One region of the Novosphingobium sp. PY1 genome, then DNA from elsewhere that is predicted to be linked to it. Evidence: riboswitches for the same ligand, from Rfam matches in the RefSeq annotation. Region 1 holds a riboswitch; each other region holds the start of a gene.
The links. A riboswitch is a leader RNA that binds a small molecule or an ion and turns the genes downstream of it on or off. The one in region 1 is predicted to bind cobalamin.
Positions count from the first base shown of each region.

Region 2: linked by a shared signal. The riboswitch ahead of cobO (cob(I)yrinic acid a,c-diamide adenosyltransferase) and the one ahead of J3474_RS13620 (HoxN/HupN/NixA family nickel/cobalt transporter) in region 1 are both predicted to bind cobalamin.
Region 3: linked by a shared signal. The riboswitch ahead of J3474_RS14955 (TonB-dependent siderophore receptor) and the one ahead of J3474_RS13620 (HoxN/HupN/NixA family nickel/cobalt transporter) in region 1 are both predicted to bind cobalamin.

Region 1 covers NZ_BLTI01000008.1:475,039-481,469, reverse strand. Annotated here, with positions in the region: gene J3474_RS13630 (SET domain-containing protein-lysine N-methyltransferase) at 33-506, shown strand; gene J3474_RS13625 (diaminopimelate decarboxylase) at 503-1,753, shown strand; cobalamin riboswitch at 1,850-2,107, shown strand; gene J3474_RS13620 (HoxN/HupN/NixA family nickel/cobalt transporter) at 2,289-3,335, shown strand; cobalamin riboswitch at 3,411-3,649, shown strand; gene cobW (cobalamin biosynthesis protein CobW) at 3,833-4,870, shown strand; gene cobN (cobaltochelatase subunit CobN) at 4,878-6,431, shown strand, end outside.
Region 2 covers NZ_BLTI01000008.1:25,241-31,671, reverse strand. Annotated here, with positions in the region: gene cobS (adenosylcobinamide-GDP ribazoletransferase) at 1-541, opposite strand, end outside; gene J3474_RS11550 (histidine phosphatase family protein) at 541-1,116, opposite strand; gene cobT (nicotinate-nucleotide--dimethylbenzimidazole phosphoribosyltransferase) at 1,113-2,129, opposite strand; gene J3474_RS11540 (DUF1636 domain-containing protein) at 2,126-2,533, opposite strand; cobalamin riboswitch at 2,711-2,906, opposite strand; cobalamin riboswitch at 2,966-3,175, shown strand; gene cobO (cob(I)yrinic acid a,c-diamide adenosyltransferase) at 3,341-3,958, shown strand; gene ggt (gamma-glutamyltransferase) at 4,117-5,871, shown strand; gene J3474_RS22725 (M23 family metallopeptidase) at 5,981-6,431, shown strand, end outside.
Region 3 covers NZ_BLTI01000008.1:752,154-758,584, forward strand. Annotated here, with positions in the region: gene J3474_RS14955 (TonB-dependent siderophore receptor) at 1-1,443, opposite strand, end outside; cobalamin riboswitch at 1,537-1,734, opposite strand; gene J3474_RS14960 (cell wall hydrolase) at 1,930-3,138, shown strand; gene J3474_RS14965 (hypothetical protein) at 3,276-3,656, shown strand; gene mdh (malate dehydrogenase) at 4,137-5,099, shown strand; gene sucD (succinate--CoA ligase subunit alpha) at 5,221-6,111, shown strand; gene J3474_RS14980 (2-oxoglutarate dehydrogenase E1 component) at 6,297-6,431, shown strand, end outside.

The DNA.
Region 1 (6,431 bases):
GCAAAATTCAGCAGGCGTCAGGGGAAACGGCCTTGTTCATCCAACCGCGGGGACATTCCAGTGCGAGTGAAGCCGGCGAAGATCGTCTTGTCGTCTGCGATTGCGAGACGCTGGGCCTGTGCGTGCGTGCGCTTGCCCCCTTTGCCGCGGGCGAGGTGCTCGACAGGTTCAACGGCGAAGTCAGCGCCGACCTGCTGCAGCACAGCCTGCAGGTCTCGCCGGGGATGCATGTCCATGACACGCGCTTCGTCGGCTACCTGTCCCACGGTTGCGAGCCCAATTGCCGGCTGGACATGGAGCGCTTCGAACTTGTCGCCCTTAGCGATATCGATGCTGGCGAAGTCCTGACCATCGACTATGCCGCGACGGAGGATGTTCTCTATCGGCAATTCGCATGCCATTGTGCCGCGCAGCGCTGCCGCGCGTGGATCACCGGGCGCGCCGAGAATGCGAACGAGGAGGGCAGGCGATTTCTGGACGGGCAGGCCAAGCCGCTGAAGTCGTGACCGTGCCGCAGCAGGGCTCATCGGCCCGGACTGCGCCGTGGTGGGAGCGCCCAGACCTGCATTATCGCGGCGGGCGCCTGCACTTCGCGGGACATGATGTCGCCGCACTGGCCGGTGAGGGCGAGAGCGGGGGCGAGGAAGGGGGGGCGCTGTTTCTCTATTCGCTCGACCGCGTCGAAGCCAATCTCGATAGGGTGGTCGCTGCCCTTGGCGATATCGGCTGCGCCTTCACGGTCTATTACGCCATGAAGGCCAACCGCTTTGCGCCCCTGCTTGAGCGGCTCGCACAAAGCGGCAAATGCGGGGTCGACATCTGCTCTCCGGGTGAACTGGATCATGCCCTGGCCTGCGGTTTTGCGCCCGGTCAGATCAGTTTCACCGGCACTGGCGTCACGCCGCGCGATCTGGAACGACTACTGTCCCATCCCGAGATCACGATCAATTGCGACACCATGGGCATGATCCGACGCATCGGTGAGCGAACGCCGGGCCGCGAGATCGGCATTCGCGTGAATCCCGGGCGCGGCACCGGCTACGGCGATGCCGAGAAGCTGACTTATGCCGGGGGAAGAACGACCAAGTTCGGCATCTACCGCGAGCAGTGGGGCGAGGCGCTTGCCCTCGCGAAAAGCCATGGGCTGGCGATCACCTCGCTGCATTTTCATGTCGGCTGCGGATACCTGACCGATCAGCTGGAGAGCTGGGATCTGGCCGTCGCGGAGGCCTCTCGCTTCCTCGACGAAGTGCCGCAGGTGCGCACGGTCAACGTCGGCGGCGGGCTCGGGCTGCCCCATCGCTGCGGGGACAGGCCGCTCGATCTGGCGCAATGGGCCGCGATCCTGCGCCGCCATTTTGCCGGACGCGGCCTGCGCATCGCCGTTGAGCCGGGGGACTACATTGCCAAGGATGCCGGGATGCTCGTGCTTCCCGTGACCGACGTCGAAATCAAGCGCGACACCCGGTTCGTCTTCGTCGGCGGGGGCTTCAATCTCCACCCGGAACCTGCTTTCTACGACCTGCCGTGCGAGCCGGTTCCCTGCCTGCTGCGCGGCGATGGATCGGCGCCGGGCGAGCGGGTGACGATTGCCGGCAATATCAACGAAGCGCTTGATATCTGGGCTGCCGACACGCTCCTTCCGCCCGTTGAGGAGGGGGACTTCATCGCCTTCCTCAATGCCGGGGGATACGGCTCGGCGATGAGTTCCAACCACTGCATGCGCGGCGCCTTTACCGAACGCGCCCTGTAGGCTGCGCGCCGCGCCTGGGCCGCGCGATTGCCGCAAACTTGCGATGGGCACTGCGAAATCGGGGTGTTATCAGCACCTTCGAATCGGTTCTTGCCGATTCCCATTGATCGCGCCGGTGCCCCGTAACAGGGGCTTAATCGGGAATGCGGTGCGGGGAAGGGATTGCCTTTCCCAAGTCCGCGGCTGTCCCTGCAACTGTAAGCGGATAGCGCGATGCACAGGGCTTTTCATGCGCCATGGGCGCCTGGGAAGCAGCCACTGGGCCGAATGCGGCATGCCGCGAAGGGCCTGGGAAGGCGTGCATCAAGCTGTGACCCGCGAGCCAGGAGACCTGCCGGCGTCTGGTCGCTCTTGCCCTGGTCCAGGGGATGGCCGCGGCACGGTGAACTCCGTCTGAGCGACGAACCTGCGGCCGGGGCCGCAGCGGAGCGGCGTGTCGACCGGCCCTGGCGTCCGGTTGCCTGCGCCTTCCGGCCGTTCGCCTGAGCGGTTCGTCCCGGCCTTGTCGCAAGACGCCGGAGGACGATTTCGCATCATGGCTCAATTGCCGCATTCTGTTCGACCCAACCTGCGCCGCCGGATAGGCTGGCTTTTCGGCCCGCTCGTGGCCGCCAATATCGCCGCCTGGATCTGGGCTTTCTCGCTGTTCCACGATCGGCCGCTCATGCTCGGCACGGCCCTGCTGGCATGGGGCCTGGGGCTGCGCCATGCCGTGGACGCGGACCATATCGCGGCCATCGACAACGTGACCCGCAAGCTGATGCAGGACGGTCAGCGCCCGATCGCAGTCGGCTTCTGGTTCGCCATCGGACATTCCGGCATCGTCACCATCGCGGCCATAGCCATTGCCCTGACGACGAGCGCACTGACGCAGTTCGAAAGTCTCAAGCAGGTCGGCGGTCTCGTCGCGACCTCGATCTCGGCGATCTTCCTGTTCTCGATTGCCGCCATGAACCTGATCATCCTGCGCAACGTGTGGAAGACCTTCGCCCATGTCCGTGCCGGGGGCGCCTATGTGGAGGAAGACCTCGACATGCTGCTGGGCAATCGCGGGCTGATGGCGCGCCTTTTCCGGCCGATGTTCCGCCTCATCACCCGCAGCTGGCACATGGCTCCGCTGGGCTTCCTGTTCGGGCTGGGTTTCGACACCGCGACCGAAGTGGCCATCCTGGGCCTTTCGGCGGGGCAGGCGGCGGACGGGCTTTCCATCGGCACGATCCTCGTCCTGCCGGTGCTTTTCGCCGTGGGCATGGCGCTGATCGACACCGCCGACGGCGTCGTCATGCTCGGCGCCTATGAGTGGGCTTTCGTCAAGCCGATCCGCAAGCTCTACTACAACATCACCATCACCCTGATTTCGGCGCTTGTCGCCATCGTCATCGGCGGGATCGAAACGGTCGCCCTGATCGGCGATAAGCTGGGCCTCACCGGCGGCCTGTTCGATATTGCCGGCGAACTGGGAGAGAACTTCAACAGCCTGGGGTTCGGCATCATCGGCCTTTTCGTGCTGTGCTGGCTCGCCAGCTTCGCGATCTACCGCTGGAAGCGCTTCGACGATATCGAAGTGCGCGTCTCGGCATGAGAACCGGTCCTTAGGCGATTGGCTTGGCGGTCGATCTGTTCTAGGGCCTCGCTTCGAAGCACGGATCGATTCTGTGCTTCGAATGATCGCGCCGGTGCCCCGAAAGGGGCTTAATCGGGAATGCGGTGCGGGAAGGTCTCTCCTTCCCAAAACCGCGGCTGTCCCTGCAACTGTGAGCGGATAGCGAGATGCACACGGTTCCCTTCCTCACGCGAAGGGCCGGCCACTGGGTGAAGCCGCAAGGCGATCCGGGAAGGCGTGCATCAAGCAGTGACCCGCAAGCCAGGAGACCTGCCGGCGCACCGGTCGCTCTTGCCTTGATCCAGGGGATGGTCACGGCACGGTAATTCTTCCGTCTGAGCGACGAAGCTGTGCGGCTGGGGCTGCACGAACGCGCGATAACGGGTGCCTTTTCGCGCCCGCCCGTCGCCGCGCGTCGGTCGGATTCGCTTCCGGCAAGCCCCGCCGTTGTCGCCATGGCGCGTGGGGAATTGCCGATGCCTGACCTGTCCAAGGTCCCTGTAACGATCATCACCGGTTTTCTGGGCGCGGGTAAGACCACGCTCATCAGCCATCTCATCCGCAATGCCGGCGGTCGCCGCCTGGCGGTCGTCGTCAATGAATTCGGCACGCTGGGCGTCGATGGAGATATCCTGAAGTCGTGCGCCATCCCCGACTGCCCGGCAGAGAACGTCGTCGAACTGGCCAATGGCTGCATCTGCTGCACCGTCGCCGACGACTTCATCCCCACTGTCGAGAAGCTGCTGGCGCTTGAACCCCGGCCCGATCACATTCTGATCGAAACTTCGGGTCTCGCGCTGCCCAAGCCGCTGCTCAAGGCTTTCGACTGGCCCGCGATCCGCAGCCGCATCACTGTCGACGGGGTGCTTGCCCTTGCCGACGCAGAGGCCGTGGCCGAGGGCCGGTTCGCACCCGATCTCGCCGCACTCGAGGCGCAGCGCGCGGCCGACCCGGAAATCGATCACGAGACGCCGCTGTCCGAAGTCTTCGAGGACCAGCTCGCCTGCGCCGACATGGTGCTGCTGACCAAGGCCGACCTTGCCGGCGCCGAGGGCCTTGCCCGCGCGCGTGAAGTCATCGCCGCAGAAGCCCCGCGCCCGGTCCCGGTCATCGAACTGAGCGAGGGCGTCGTCGATCCGCGCGTGATCCTTGGCCTTGGCGCTGCTGCCGAGGACGATATTGCCGCGCGTCCCTCGCACCACGATGGCGAGGACGATCACGAGCACGAGGATTTCGACAGCGCCGTCATCGAACTGGGCGAAATCGCCGATCCCGCTGCTCTCGCCGCACGCATCGAGACACTGGCGAGCGATCACCGGGTGCTGCGGGTGAAGGGCTATGTCGCGGTAGCCGGCAAGCCGATGCGCATGCTGGTGCAGGCGGTCGGCGCGCGGGTACGCAGCCACTACGACCGCCCCTGGCGCCCCGATGAAGCGCGCCTCACGTCGCTGGTCGCCATTGCCGAGCACGATTACCTCGATCCCGCTGCGATAAGGGCCGTGCTGCAGGGCTGAGGCCGCGATGCACGTTATCTTCCGCGAGACCCACGGGATCGAGGAAGCCTCCGTTCCGCAGGATCTGGGGCAGGCTCCGGCCGATCTCGTGGTGCTGTCGTTTTCGGACAGCGACCTCGGCGCTTTCGCTGCCGGGTGGCGCAGCGCGCGCGATGCGGGGGACAGTCCGCCCTCGCTGCGCCTCGCCAATCTTGCGGCACTGACGCATCCCTTGTCGGTCGACACCTATGTCGAGCGCACGCTGGCATGTGCGAAGGCGATCCTGGTACGGATCATCGGCGGGCTTCCCTACTGGACTTACGGCCTGCAGCAGGTGGAGGCGCTGGCGCGTTCGCGCGGGATCGCGCTGGCCGTGCTGCCCGCAGACGGGCGCGAGGACGAAAGGCTCGATGCCGTCTCGACCGTTCCGGTTTCCACGCTGCGCGAACTGACCCGCCTTTGCGATATCGGCGGCGCGGTTGCAGCGCGGGCAGCCCTTTCACGGCTCGCGCAAGCGGGCGGCCTGCTGGCGGACGGCAAGACCGGGCGCGAAGTCCGGGCCATTCAGGCGCTGCCGACTGCCGGGGCGTGGCTTCCAGGTGAAGACACGGCCTGTCCGGCGGCCTTTGCCCTGACAGCATCCCGCCCGCGCGTGCTGCTCGCGTTCTATCGATCCTATCTCAGCTCCGCCGATCTCGATCCTTTCGAGGCACTCCACGCGGCCTTGCGCGCACGCGGTTTCGATGTGCTGGGCCTTTACGTGCCCTCGCTGAAGGCCCCTGAAGTTCGCGGCTGGGTGGATCGCTGGGTGCGGGCGCTGCAGCCCGCGGCGGTGATCAATGCGACCGCCTTTTCCGCGCGTGACGATGAAGGCGCGACGCCGCTCGACGGCGCCGGTGTCCCGGTGTTCCAGGTCGCGCTGGCGACGAGCGGACGGCAAGCCTGGCAGGATGCCTCGCGCGGTCTGTCGCCGGCCGATCTCGCCATGCATGTCGTGCTTCCCGAAGTCGACGGCCGCATCTTTGCAGGCGTGGCCAGCTTCAAGGAAGCCGCCGCGCGCGACGATGCCCTTGAATTTTCGCGCAGTGCCCACCGCGCCGAGCCATCGCGGATCGAAGCGATTGCCGCGCGCGTCGCGGGGTGGATCGCGCTGGGCCGGAAACCCGCGGCAGAGCGGCGCCTTGCGATGGTTCTCTCGACCTATCCGGGCAAGGGCTACCAGATGGCCCACGCTGTCGGGCTGGATGCACTGGCCTCCGCCGATGCGATCCTCGCCGATCTGGCGCAGGCCGGTTACACGGTCGAATGCGGCCATGACCTTGTGGCGGGCCTTGGCGAAGCAACCGCCAGTTGGCCGCTCGGCGCCTATCGCGCCGCTCTGGCCCGCTTGCCTGCAGCGCTGCAGGCCGATCTGGCCGAGGCCTGGGGAGACGCCGAAAGGGACCCCGCCGTTGCCGACGGCGCCTTTCATTTTCGCGTCGTGGAGCTTGGCCATGTCCTGGTCGCCCTGCAGCCCGAGCGCGGCTGGTCTGCCGAGCGTGACGAGGATTACCACGATGTCTCGCGTTGCCCGCGTCATGGC
Region 2 (6,431 bases), 450 kb from region 1:
GTGCGGGAATGGTCCAGAGCGCAAGATCCGAAACCCGCACCCCGGCGCCGAGACGGCTGCCCAGTCCTTCGTGCAGGGGCGGAAGCATCCTTGCCCAGAACAGGGGGGCGATGCGCGCAAGTCCCGGCAGGATGCAGAGCAGCGGTAATTCAGCGAGGCTAATATGTTGCAGCAATGCGAACTTGGCGAGCAATTGCAGCACGACGACGACGACGCCGAAGCTGCCGACACGCGGATCGGCCAGCACTTCGGAAAGCCGCGCTGGATTGCCATGCGCGGCACCGGCCGCATCGGCCACGTCGGCCAGTCCGTCGAGATGCAATGCGCCCGTCACCGCCACCCAGGCCACCAGTGCAAGCAGTGCCGCCAGCCAGGCGCCTTGCAGCGATCCCAGCCACCAGGCGCCTGCCACGACCGCGCCGACAACCAGCCCCACGAGCGGGAAATAGCGCAGCAGCGCGGCGAAGTCCGCCTCGTCGGCCTTCACGTTCGGCAGGGGCACGCGCGTGGTGAACTGCATGGCGAGAACGAAGCGGCGGATCATGGCGCGGTCGTCTCAAGCGCTATGACCTGCCCAGCACTCTTGCTTCCCGGCCATACCCGCAGGCTGAGCAACGCGCCGTATGGCAGGTCGAATGCCCAGACGCCGCGATGATCGAGCCCGGTGAGGCAGGAGACCGCAGCACGGATCGAGCCGCCATGGGCCACCACGAGGCAATTATCGCGGATATCCGCCAGTGCTTCTCCCACGCGAGAGACGAGAGCCGACCATGTTTCGCCTTGCGGCGGAGGATAGGCATCCGGATCGTCCCAGAACCGGGCAAGCGCGTCACTGTGCACTTGCTGCGGAGGCTGGCCGTCCCACGCACCGAAATCGAGTTCACGCCAGCGCGGGTCGATTTGCGCTGCGAGGCCGCGCTGCGCCGATATCTCCCGAGCCGGAAGCCATGAGCGGGCAAGGTCCGAACACCGAACCTGCTTGCAGGCAACAGCGCGAGCACGTTCAAGGCAGGCTGTGATGCCGCAAGCCAACGGCGGCTCGTCGAGGTGGCCGAGCATCAGGCCGGGTCGCTGCGGAGCTCCGTGCCGCATGAGGTGCAGCATGAAGCTCGTCATACAACGCCTGCGACCCTGGCTTCGGCAAATGTCGCCATGCCGTTGTGCGCAGCAATTGCCGAGCGCACAAGCTGCGCCGCCACCGCTGCACCGGTGCCCTCGCCCAGCCGCATCCCCAGTTGCAGCAGGGGGGCAAGGCCAAGCCAGTCCAGCAACCTGGCATGGGCTGCTTCCATGGAGCAGTGAGCGGCAAGGCAGTGCGCTGCGAAACGCGGCTGATCGACCACCAGCGGCGCTATGGAGGCGCAGACGATGAACCCGTCGAGCAGCACCGGAATGCGCTTGATCCGGGCAGCGAGAATGGCCCCGGCTATTGCAGCAATCTCGCGCCCTCCCAATCGGCGCAAGGTTTCGAAAGCATCGGTGCAGCGGGCACCGTGAAAGGACAGGGCCTGTGCAACGACGGACTGTTTGTAGGCGATACCGTCCCTGTCGAGACCCGTTCCGGCACCGACCCACTCGGCAGCTTTGCCATTGCAGGCCTGCGCGCACAGAGCGGCTGCGGGCGTGGTGTTTCCTATCCCCATTTCGCCCACGAAAAGCAGGTCCAACCCCTCTTCGACGACCGCAGCCCCCGTATTGAGCGCGGCCAGGCAATCTTCCTCGCTCATGGCAGGCTGCTCGACGAAGTCCGCCGTCGGACGGTCCAGCTCGATCGGCACGATGACCAGTTCTGCACCGCAAGCGCCGGCCAGGGCGTTGATAGCCGCCCCGCCCGCCGCGAAGTTGGCGACCATCTGCGCGGTCACTTCGGGCGGATAGGCACTGACCGCCTTTGCGGCGACACCGTGGTTGCCGGCGAAGATCGCCGCACGGATGCCCTCCAGCACCGGTCGTTCCCTCCCCTGCCACGAGGCCATGAAAATAGCGATGTCTTCCAGTCGACCGAGCGAGCCCAGCGGCTTGGTCAAGGCGTCCTGGCGCAACTGTGCGGCGGCCTGCGCGACCTTGTTGGCCTCGGGCAGATCCAGGAGCGCTGCGGCAAAGGCTTCGCGGCTTTCGAACCGGATCATGTGCACAAGAAGCCTTCTGGCGGGGTGCGGGTGATGAAGTGCCCCTTCACGCCCTGCGGCCAGCTGCGATAGGGGACGACGCCTTCTTCGCTTTCGGCATGTTGCGCAGCATAGCTGAGAATCGCGTGCGCGGCCTCACGGTCAGGGGCGAAGTCTCCCAAGACATATCCCATCTTGCCGGGCGCCCGGATATGCACGGTGCAGAAACGCTTGCAGGCGAACAGGCACGGCATTTCCTGAACGCTAACGGCGGCCAGCGCTGGATCGCCTGCCTGCACCTCGCGCATCACGGAGGCCAACCGCGCACCGCCGCGCTCGCCGTGTTCGTCCTCACGTTCGGTTTCGGCATGGCGACAGGTCGAGCAGACCACAACCGAGGCGTTTGCGTCGACTGCACGCAGCATCAGCGTAACGCTCCCGAGCGCGGACGACAAAATGACATCAAGAGCATGGCGGCGCTCCCTCCTTGCAAACGGCTCCAGCCCCACCGGAATCCCAACCGGCGAGACGATGACTGTCGTTGCGCGAGGGGTGACCCCGCCATAACGGGGCCCTCGAACACCCGGTGCGCCCTGCCCGGATGAAGAACGACTGCGGCAGGCAGGTCTCCTGGCTCACGGGTCAGCGCCGCTCCGGCCGCCTTCTCAGGACCGGCTTGGGGTCCCAATGGCGAAATGGCCGGATGGCTCGCCGCTTACAGTTGCAGGGGCAGCCCGGGACTTGCACCCGAATTCCCTTTTGATCCCCTTGCGGGGAACCTGTCGCAGCCCGGCAAGTATCGCGCAGTCATGCCCTTCGCAAGCGCAATATGCTTGCAGGCAGACTTGCCCTGGCCTATCCGCGGGGCCGTAACGGGTGCCCGCAAGGGCTTAATCGGGAAGTCCGGGCAGCGAAGTCTTCGCTGCATCTGCGGCACTGCTCCCGCAACTGTGACCGGTGAGCGCATCGCCACTATGCCATTGAACGGGCACACCCTGTTCGAGAAGGCGGCGAAAGGCGCGGCGATCCGGAAAGTCAGGAAACCGGCCCGCTACCGTCGTTCCTTCGCGCGGGCGGGATGAACCGGGCGGACGAGGGCCTCGCATCCTGCGGGCAATCCCTTGGCAAACGACAATCGTGCGTGCGTCGAAGAGGAAACCCGAGTGAATGCCAAACTTGCCGGACTCTCCTTCGCCCCGCCGCATGCCACCCCCGAGAGAGGCCAAACCGCTATGACCGATACCGAAAATCTCGCCGAAGAAGACCGCCGCCACAAGGAACGGACCCGCAAGCTCAAGTCCGTAGTCGATGCGCGCATTGCTGCAGCCAGGATCGACAAGGGGCTGGTGCTCGTTCTTACAGGAAACGGCAAGGGCAAGTCCTCCAGCGCCTTCGGCATGGTGGTTCGCACGCTGGGCTACGGGCGCACGGCGGCGGTATTCCAGTTCATCAAGAGCAAGGTCGACGTAGGCGAACGCGCTTTCCTTTCCGTGCAGCCGGGCGTCACCTGGGAGAACTGCGGCGAGGGCTTCACCTGGGAAACCCAGAACCGCCAGCGCGACATTGCCGCTGCGCAGGCCGGGTGGACCAAGGCAAAGGCCGCGCTGGCCGATCCTGAGATCTCGCTCGTCGTGCTCGATGAACTGACGTACCTCATCAATTACGGCTACCTCACGCTGGAAGAAGTCCTTCCTGCGATCAGGAACCGGCCGGAGATGCAGCACGTGGTAATCACCGGGCGCGCGGCCCATGCCGAATTCATCGAACTGGCCGACACGGTAAGCAGGATCGGTGACGAGAAGCACGCTTTCCGCAATGGCATCAAGGCGCAGCCGGGGATCGACCTCTAGCCAACGGCAGCGCACTGCAAGCAGAAATGTCCTCGCCGCAAGCCCCTATACCTGCCGGACGGAACTGTTAGGTTCCGTCCCGGCGATCGCGCGAGTCCCTGACTGAAGGGGCCATCGCCGCGACAAGATCGATTGAAGCTACCCCGCGGAGAACCCTATTGCGCCGCCTTTTCCTGTCCGTCGGCCTTGCCGCACTGACACTGACGACCGTTTCCCAGGCCAGCGTTTCCCAGGCCAGTCCGCCCCCTGCAGCAACCGTCGAGCAGACCGCACGGTCCGAAGTACCGGAGCGCGAACAGGCCGGGTTTGCAAAGCATGCAATGGTCGCGGCGGCCAATCCCCTGGCGGTGAAGGCAGGGGTGGACGTGCTGCGCAAGGGCGGCTCGGCGGTCGACGCCGCAGTGGCGATCCAGGCGGTCCTCGGCCTTGTCGAACCGCAGAGTTCGGGGATCGGCGGCGGCGCCTTCATGGTCTACTACGACGCGAAGAGCCGCAAGGCGACATACTACGACGGGCGCGAAACCGCGCCTGCCGGCGCGACCGACCGCCTCTTCCTCGACGATGACGGCAACCGACTGCCTTTCTTCGATGCGGTTCTTGGCGGCATTTCAACCGGCGTGCCCGGGGCCGTGGCCATGCTAGACATGGCCCATCACGATCACGGCAAGCTCGCCTGGGCGGACCTGCTGAAGCCGGCCCGCAATCTTGCCGAGGACGGCTTCATCGTCAGCCCCCGCCTTGCGGGCATGATCCGGATGGAGCGCGCACCGCAATCCTCCGCGCCCGATGCCGTCGCGTATTTCTCCAAGCCGGACGGCACCCGCTATGCCGCGGGGGACCGCCTGCGCAATCCGGCCTACGCCCGCACCTTGGAGCGGATCGCCAGGTTCGGAGCCTCCGGCCTGCTGACCGGCCCTGTTGCCGCTGACATCGTCAGGCGCGTGAGCGAGGGACCGCGCCCAAGCACGATGACGTTGGCCGACCTCGCCGCCTATCGCCCGCGCTCCGGCCCGGCGCTTTGCGAACCCTACCGCGTTTACATGGTCTGCACGCCGCAGGCACCGTCCGGCGGCCCGGGACTGCTCATGGCGCTGGGCATTCTCGACCATACCGATATCGGCAAGCGCAATGCCAAAGATGAAAAGGCCTGGTTCGAGTTCGCGCAGGCAAGCCGGCTGGCCTATGCCGACCGCGATCGCTACGTCGGCGATCCGGCCTTCGTCGAAGTACCGATCAAGGGCCTGCTCGATCCGGACTACCTGGCAGCGCGCGCCGAACTGATCGGGGAACGCGCAGGCCCGGTCAGCTTCGGCCATCCGAAGGGCGCACCTGCTGTCGGCCCCGACGCTACGGTCGAGCCCGGCGGGACAAGCCACTTCATCGTCGTCGATGGCGAGGGCAATGTCGTCTCGATGACGACCACGGTGGAGAGCATCTTCGGTTCCGGACGAATGGTCGATGGGTTCTTCCTCAACAACCAGCTTACCGATTTCTCGTTCTCGCCCACCGATAAAGACGGAGCGCCAGCAGCGAATGCCCCCGCCCCCGGCAAGCGACCGCGCTCGAGCATGGCACCGGCCATCGTCCTGACGAAGGACGGCCGCTTTCATGCCGCTGCCGGATCGCCCGGCGGGACTTCGATCCAGGCCTATAATCTCAAGGCGCTGGTAGCGATGCTGGACTGGCACATGTCTCCGCAGGACGCAGTGGCGCTGCCCAACCTTGTCGCCAAGGGCGATACCTTCCGCGCCGATCCGTTCCCCGAACCGATCATGACCGGCCTTGCTGCACGCGGCATGCCGCTCTCGACCTCTCGCAGCGAGGAGTCGGGAATTCAGGCGATCGTGGTCCAGAACGGCGGCTATGAAGGCGGAGCCGATCCAAGGCGCGAGGGCATGGCGCGGGGCTTTTGAGGCAGGTATTCATACCTCCAAATCCCCGCGTTCCAGTTCGAGACGCAGCGTCAATTTGAGTTAACAGACCGGCGCTTTTCCTTTAGTTTACGGCTACGGGGGAAGTGCCATGATCCTTGAATGCCAGAGCAAGAAGACGATCCGCCCAGCGATGCTCGGCGCGGTCGCTCTGGTCATGGCCCAAGCCGCACCGGCAATGGCCGGTGAGGACGGCGTCAATCGCATGGCCGTGGTCGACACCGGGACCGCGGGAAGTTGCCTGACCGCCGGAGCCATCGTCAGCGACCGCGCCGCCTGCGTCACGTCGCCCCACCCTGCCCCGTTCGCCGCTGCGCAAGCTCCGCCTGCACGCATCACCGTCGGCCGCGCCGTCGATCTCAGCGGGCAGGAACCGGTCCGCTATCTTTCGTCTTCCGCTTCGCTCGATCAGAGCCGATCGGTCATCATGTCCTCCAGCGGACGATTCCGGGACACGGTACGCCTGCTGACGCCGCCACCGGGCACTGGATCGGGCGGTGCGCCCGAAGGAATGCCCCTGCGCTCAAGCAGGCTGTCGAGCG
Region 3 (6,431 bases), 280 kb from region 1:
CGATCCGAAGCACGAGACGTAGTCGATCAGGTTGCGGCTGTCGCGGCGAAAGCCGGTGACCGCGAAGTGCAGCGGGCCGTTGCGGTCGCCATACTCGATCCCGGCATCGTAGCTGCGGCTGCGCTCGGGCATCAGGTCGGGATTGCCGTATTCGGAGAACAGCTGATAGAGCGTGGGCACCTTGAAGCCTTCGCCGTAGGAGGCGCGGATGCGCCAGCCCGCCGCCACGGTGACGCTGCCGTTGGCACCGAAGGTCCACTTGTCGCCGAAATTGGAGTGGTCGTCGTAGCGCACGCCCGCGGCCAGGCTGAACAGATTGCCGTAGTAGCCGAGCAGGCCATGCACGCTCGTCAGTTCCGCGTCGGCGCGAATGCGCGAGCCGTAGAGGAAATCGTCGGACTTGATGTGCGACCATTCATGGGCGCCCCCGAAGTCGAGCCGGACGGCATCGGTGGCGTCGTAGGAGCCACTCAGTTCCGCCCTTTCGCTGCGGCCCTGCGTTTCGGAATTGAACTGGTCCGAGATCGTCGGGTCGTAGTAACGGCGGCGGGTGTCCGAAACCTGATAGCCTGCATCGAGCGTGAGCGCATCGCCGGTCCACGTCAGCCCCGCGCGGCCGCCCAGCTCGCGGGTCTTCTGGTACTCGGGCGTATCGGCGAAAGTGTAATCCGGCGCCGGATAGCCATCGAGGTCGAGCGTGCCATCGGTAAAGCGGCCCACCACGCTGGCGGTAAGGCCCGGCACCAGATCGACGTGGGCACGGCCACCGGCCCGCCACTGCCTGAAGCCGTCGGCCTCGGTACCGGACGCCGCCTGGCTGATGCCATCGGTGCGCATGTAACCGCCATTGAGGTTGACGCCGTAGGTCTCGCCGGAAAGCCCGGCCGAAACCTGCCCGTCGAAGCTGTCGCGCGCGCCATACTCTGCCGAGCCCTCGACGCCGTTGACGTCGCGGCTGGTGATCGCCAGCACGCCGCCGATGGCTTCCGATCCCCAGACGACCGAGTTCGAGCCGCGCAGCAGTTCGACCCTGCCGACCGGCCCGGTCATCAGGTTGCCGAAATCGAACCCGCCGCTGGGCGCGGCAATGTCCGCAACGCGCAGGCCGTCGACCAGCACCAGAAGCTGCTGGGAATTGGCGCCGCGCACGAACAGGCTCGTCGTCCCGCCGATGCTGCCGTTACGGCTGAAGGTCACGCCCGGCAGGCGCTCCAGCACGCGGGCGACGTCCGGCCCCTGGATGGAATCGATCTCCTCGCTGCCGACGACGCTGACGGGCTGCCCCGCCTGATCGACGCGCAGCGCGCTGCCGGTCGCGATCACCGTGATCGCGTCACCCAGCGGAACGAACGGCGCGACATCGGCCTCATCGGCAAGAGCGGGGGAAACAAGAGCGGGTGTGGACACGGCAAGCGCGGTGCCGAGCAGATACAGATACTTCACGTACAAACCTCCAACCTGAACGAAGCGTCGCTCGTGGCTGAGGCCGCGCCTTCACGGCGCATGACTCGCTGCATTCCGGTCCAACCCGCCCGGCGCGGAACGACCATCACTGGCAGGTCTCCTGGCTCCCGGATCATAGCGCCGCCCCACCTTCCCGGCATCCTTGTGACAAGACGCCAGTGGCCAATCGGGACGGAACTCCCCGGTCACAGTTGCGGGGACAGCGCCGGAATCGAACCGGCTTCCCTCTTAGGTCCGGCAAGCCGGACAACCCGTGACGTGGCCGGGCGGATACTGCGGTGTTGCAGGCTTTGCAAGCACGGCCGCGCAAGTACCTGCCCGCGCAACCGGTTTGTTTACCGGTTAAGGCTACAAGGCGGCGGTGTGTCGCTTCGGGACGGCGACCACGGAGCGGATGCGCCGGATCGATAGGCGGGTTAGGCGCAGGATGCGCCGACGAGCCACGTTGACGGGGCGCACGTTGAAGTGGCGCACATTGACGGTGCGCACTTTGACAAGGCGAGCGAAAGGAACCGAGTGACCGAGCCACCTGCCCTGATGGCCCTGATCGGCGAAAGCGAGGCGCGCCCGCGCGACTTCGCGGCCCGGTTCGAGCGCGGGCGCAGGAACCGGCATGCGCACCGCGCCCATCTGCAGCGGCGCTGGAGCGTGGCTGCTGCAGGCCTTGCCGCCATCGCCCTGCCTGCCTTCGCCTCACCGGGACACTGGGACCGCTTCACCATCGCCGCTGCCACGGCCGAGGCGCAGACCCCCGAGCCGATGCCCTTCGAGCGCGCCGGATCGAGTTTTCCCGGCTCCGCCTTCTATTACCTCGAACAGGAAGCCGCGCCCCTGCAGGTGGGCGAAGGCATCCATTCCGACGCCGGGGACGCGGACGCACCGGCCCCTGAAGCCCGCGCCCCTGCCCGCCCGCTCACCATCGATGCCAGCGGCATCGACCGCACCCGCGCGCTGCAGTGCATGACCGCCGCCATATACTATGAAGCCGCAAGCGAGGCCGAAGCCGGCCAGCGTGCGGTTGCGCAGGTCGTGCTCAACCGGGTGGCCCACCCGGCCTATCCCAATACCGTGTGCGGCGTGGTCTACGAAGGATCGGAACGCTCCACCGGCTGCCAGTTCTCGTTCACCTGCGACGGCTCGCTCGCCCGCAAACCTTCGCGCTATTTCTGGGACCGGGCGATGCAGGTCGCCCGCGCCGCGCTGTCGGGCTACGTCTATGCCCCGGTCGGCCTGGCGACGCATTACCACACCGTGCAGGTCCATCCCTACTGGGCTGCGAGCCTCGATTACCTCGGCACCATCGGGGCGCATCGCTTCTACAGCTTCCATGGCGCGGCGGGCCGCCCGGGCGCCTTCCGCTTCGCCTACCTGGGCGGCGAACCGGCAGCCGCGCCGCACCCCCGCGACACCGCTTCGCCCACCATGGCGGCGGCAGACACGCTCGATCCGGTGGCGATCCAGCGCAAGTTCGATGCGCAAGGGGCAGCGCCGACTGCCGCGACAAGCCCGATCGAGACAGCCGCCGCCAAGACCGCGCCCGCGCCGATCTATTCCAGCGCCATTCGCGAACGCGGCGGCGAAGCACTCTACCGGGCGCAGAAGCTGCCCGAAACCGGCGACATCAAGCCGCAATACGCCAATAGCGGCCGCTGGATCGCCCAGCCGGGCACCTGACCCGGCGCGACCTGTCTCCTTTCGGGGCACCGTGAGGCCATGGCAAGAATTCGGCAACCATAGGCCATTACAAACACTTAGAGCATCATCGTCATAAGGGTGGCGATCAGAACAACGACACAAAGGGCCCGCCTGACATGACGATCCGCTTCTCCGCTGCCTATGGCGGAAAAAGTCCAGCGATTGTGCGTGCCCTGTGCCCCTCCGCCCCCCTGGGCGCAGTCAACGACAATGGCTGCAGGCCCATTCTCGGCGGCTCCGCCCGCCGCGCCATCGCTGCCTATTCGGAACAGATGCACCTGCCGATGCAGGCGGCGAACGACCAGCGGATGCTGACCGAGGCCCTGCGCCACTTCGCCCGCCACGGCCTCTCGGCCGCTGCCCATGCGCGCGAGAACGCGGAAGCCGCCAAGGCCGCCAGCGACGAGGAAGCGTGCCGCTGGTGGATCTCGATCTGCCGCCAGCTGGACCGCCGCATGGCCGACGCCCTGGCGCGCAAGATCGCCCGCCACGGCTGATCCTGCGGCGGCGAGACGGCCGCGCCCCATCGTCGCAGGTAATGCCGCGCGCGATACCGATCCTTCGCCAGGCTCGGGATGAGCGGTGCGTGTGGGGTGAGCACAGCCGCTCCGAATCGCGACGGCGCGCAAGCCCCTCAAGTCCGCGCATCTTGCCCTTCCGGCGATTCGCCCCGAGCCTCTTGCAATGCCCTGGCTTCGGTGAGAGACATGTCCCGCGCCGCGCAAGACTTACGCAAACCTTGCCAAATCGTTGAAAATTCGCGCTTGGCGGTCCTGTTTTATCGCCACTATTGCAATTGCGAACTATTATCAATTAAAAGTGCCCGCTTGCGCCCTGCCCGCGTCGTTTCGCGGTTGCAATGTCGGTGCGAGGGGCGTAGGGCCCGCTTCGCAACTGACGGCACCTGCCTTATGCGGGACAAAGCAGGCCGCCTTTCACGTCCGAGGTCCCGCCATTGGGAAGGACAAGCACGCATCATGGCTCGTAAGAAGATTGCCCTTATCGGCGCCGGCAACATCGGCGGCACCCTCGCGCACCTCGCTGCGCAGAAGGAACTGGGCGACATCGTCCTGTTCGACATCGCCGAAGGCATCCCCCAGGGCAAGGCTCTCGACCTGTCGCAGTGCGGTCCCGTCGAAGGCTTCGACGCCGCCATCACCGGCACCAATGACTACGCCGACATCGCCGGCGCCGACGTCATCATCGTCACCGCTGGCGTTCCCCGCAAGCCGGGCATGAGCCGCGACGACCTGCTGGGCATCAACCTCAAGGTGATGAAGTCGGTCGGCGAAGGCATCAAGCAGTACGCTCCCGACGCTTTCGTGATCTGCATCACCAACCCGCTCGACGCGATGGTCTGGGCGCTACGCGAATTCTCCGGCCTGCCCCACAGCAAGGTCGTCGGCATGGCCGGCGTGCTGGACTCGGCGCGCTTCTCGACCTTCCTCGCCTGGGAATTCGGCGTTTCGGTGCGCGACGTCACCAGCTTCGTGCTGGGCGGCCACGGCGACACCATGGTCCCTGTCGTCGAGTACTCGACCGTCAAGGGCATCCCCGTTCCCGACCTCATCAAGATGGGCAAGTCGACCCAGGAGCGCATCGACGAGATCGTCAAGCGCACGGCCAACGGCGGCGGCGAGATCGTCGGCCTGCTCAAGACCGGCTCGGCGTTCTACGCTCCGGCCGCTTCCGCCATTGCCATGGCTGAATCCTACCTCGGCGACCAGAAGCGCATCCTGCCCTGCGCCGCCTACCTCGAAGGCCAGTACGGCGTCGACGGTCTCTACGTCGGCGTGCCGGTGAAGATCGGCAAGGACGGCGTCGAGGAAGTCATCGAGATCTCGCTCGACGAGAAGGCCAAGGCAGGCCTGCAGGTCTCGATCGACGCGGTCAAGGAACTGCTGGTAGCCTGCAAGGGCATCGACGGCTCGCTGGCCTGAGGAAATAGCCGTCGTGCGATGCGGGCCTGACAATCTCGCCAGTATCGCACGGCGCAAATAGTTTCTTGGAACCTCCCCAGCCAATCAGGCTGCTTCCACGATCAGGAACAGGAAAAGATCCATGTCCATTCTCGTCGACAAGAATACCAAGGTCATCACCCAGGGGATGACCGGCAAGACCGGCAGCTTCCACACCCAGGCCGCGCTCGACTACGGCACGCAGATGGTTGCCGGCGTCACCCCCGGCAAGGGCGGCACCGAACACCTCGGCCTGCCCCAGTTCGACACGGTTGCCGAAGCCAAGGCCGTGACCGGCGCCAATGCCTCGTGCGTCTACGTTCCGCCCTCGGGCTGTGCCGACGCGATCCTCGAAGCCATCGATGCCGAAATCGAACTGATCGTCGCCATCACCGAGGGCGTTCCGGTTCTCGACATGGTTCGCGTCAAGCGCGCCCTGACCGGTTCGAAGTCGCGCCTCATCGGCCCCAACTGCCCCGGCCTGCTCACCCCCGGTGAATGCAAGATCGGCATCATGCCCGCCAACATCTTCTCGAAGGGTTCGGTCGGCGTGGTCTCGCGCTCGGGCACGCTGACCTACGAAGCCGTGTTCCAGACCACCAATGCGGGCCTCGGCCAGACCACCGCTGTCGGCATCGGCGGCGACCCGGTCAACGGCACCAACTTCATCGACGTGCTCGAACTCTTCCTCGCCGACGACGAGACCAAGTCGATCATCATGATCGGCGAAATCGGCGGCTCGGCCGAAGAAGAAGCCGCGCAGTTCCTCAAGGACGAGGCCAAGCGCGGCCGCAAGAAGCCGATGGCCGGCTTCATCGCGGGCCGAACCGCCCCTCCGGGACGCCGCATGGGCCACGCCGGTGCCATCGTCTCGGGCGGCCAGGGCGGCGCCGAAGACAAGATCGCAGCCATGGAAGAAGCTGGCATCCGCGTTGCGGCCAGCCCCTCGCTGCTCGGTGAAACCCTTGTGGAAGCCCTCAAGGAATTCGCCTGACGATCAGGTCGGTGCATGTGTCCGGCGGGGCCCGCCCCGCCGGACCCTGCGCCGGGTCGCCAAGTACAGGCAGAACCATAACTGCATAGACGGCCAGCCAGGTTTTCCTCCCCGGGAACCAGCCGGCTTCCAATTGATTGCTCGGTAACGTCGGGCTGTTAATCCGACGAGGTAAGGTGATTCCGATGGGCAACGAAAATCTCGATTTCACTCCGGACCTCGGCATGGACGAACCCCAGCCCGGACCGAGCTGGCAGCGCAGCAACTGGCCGCGCGTAGGGGCCGAGTTCGAGGACGACCTCACCCAGGGTCTCGATCCC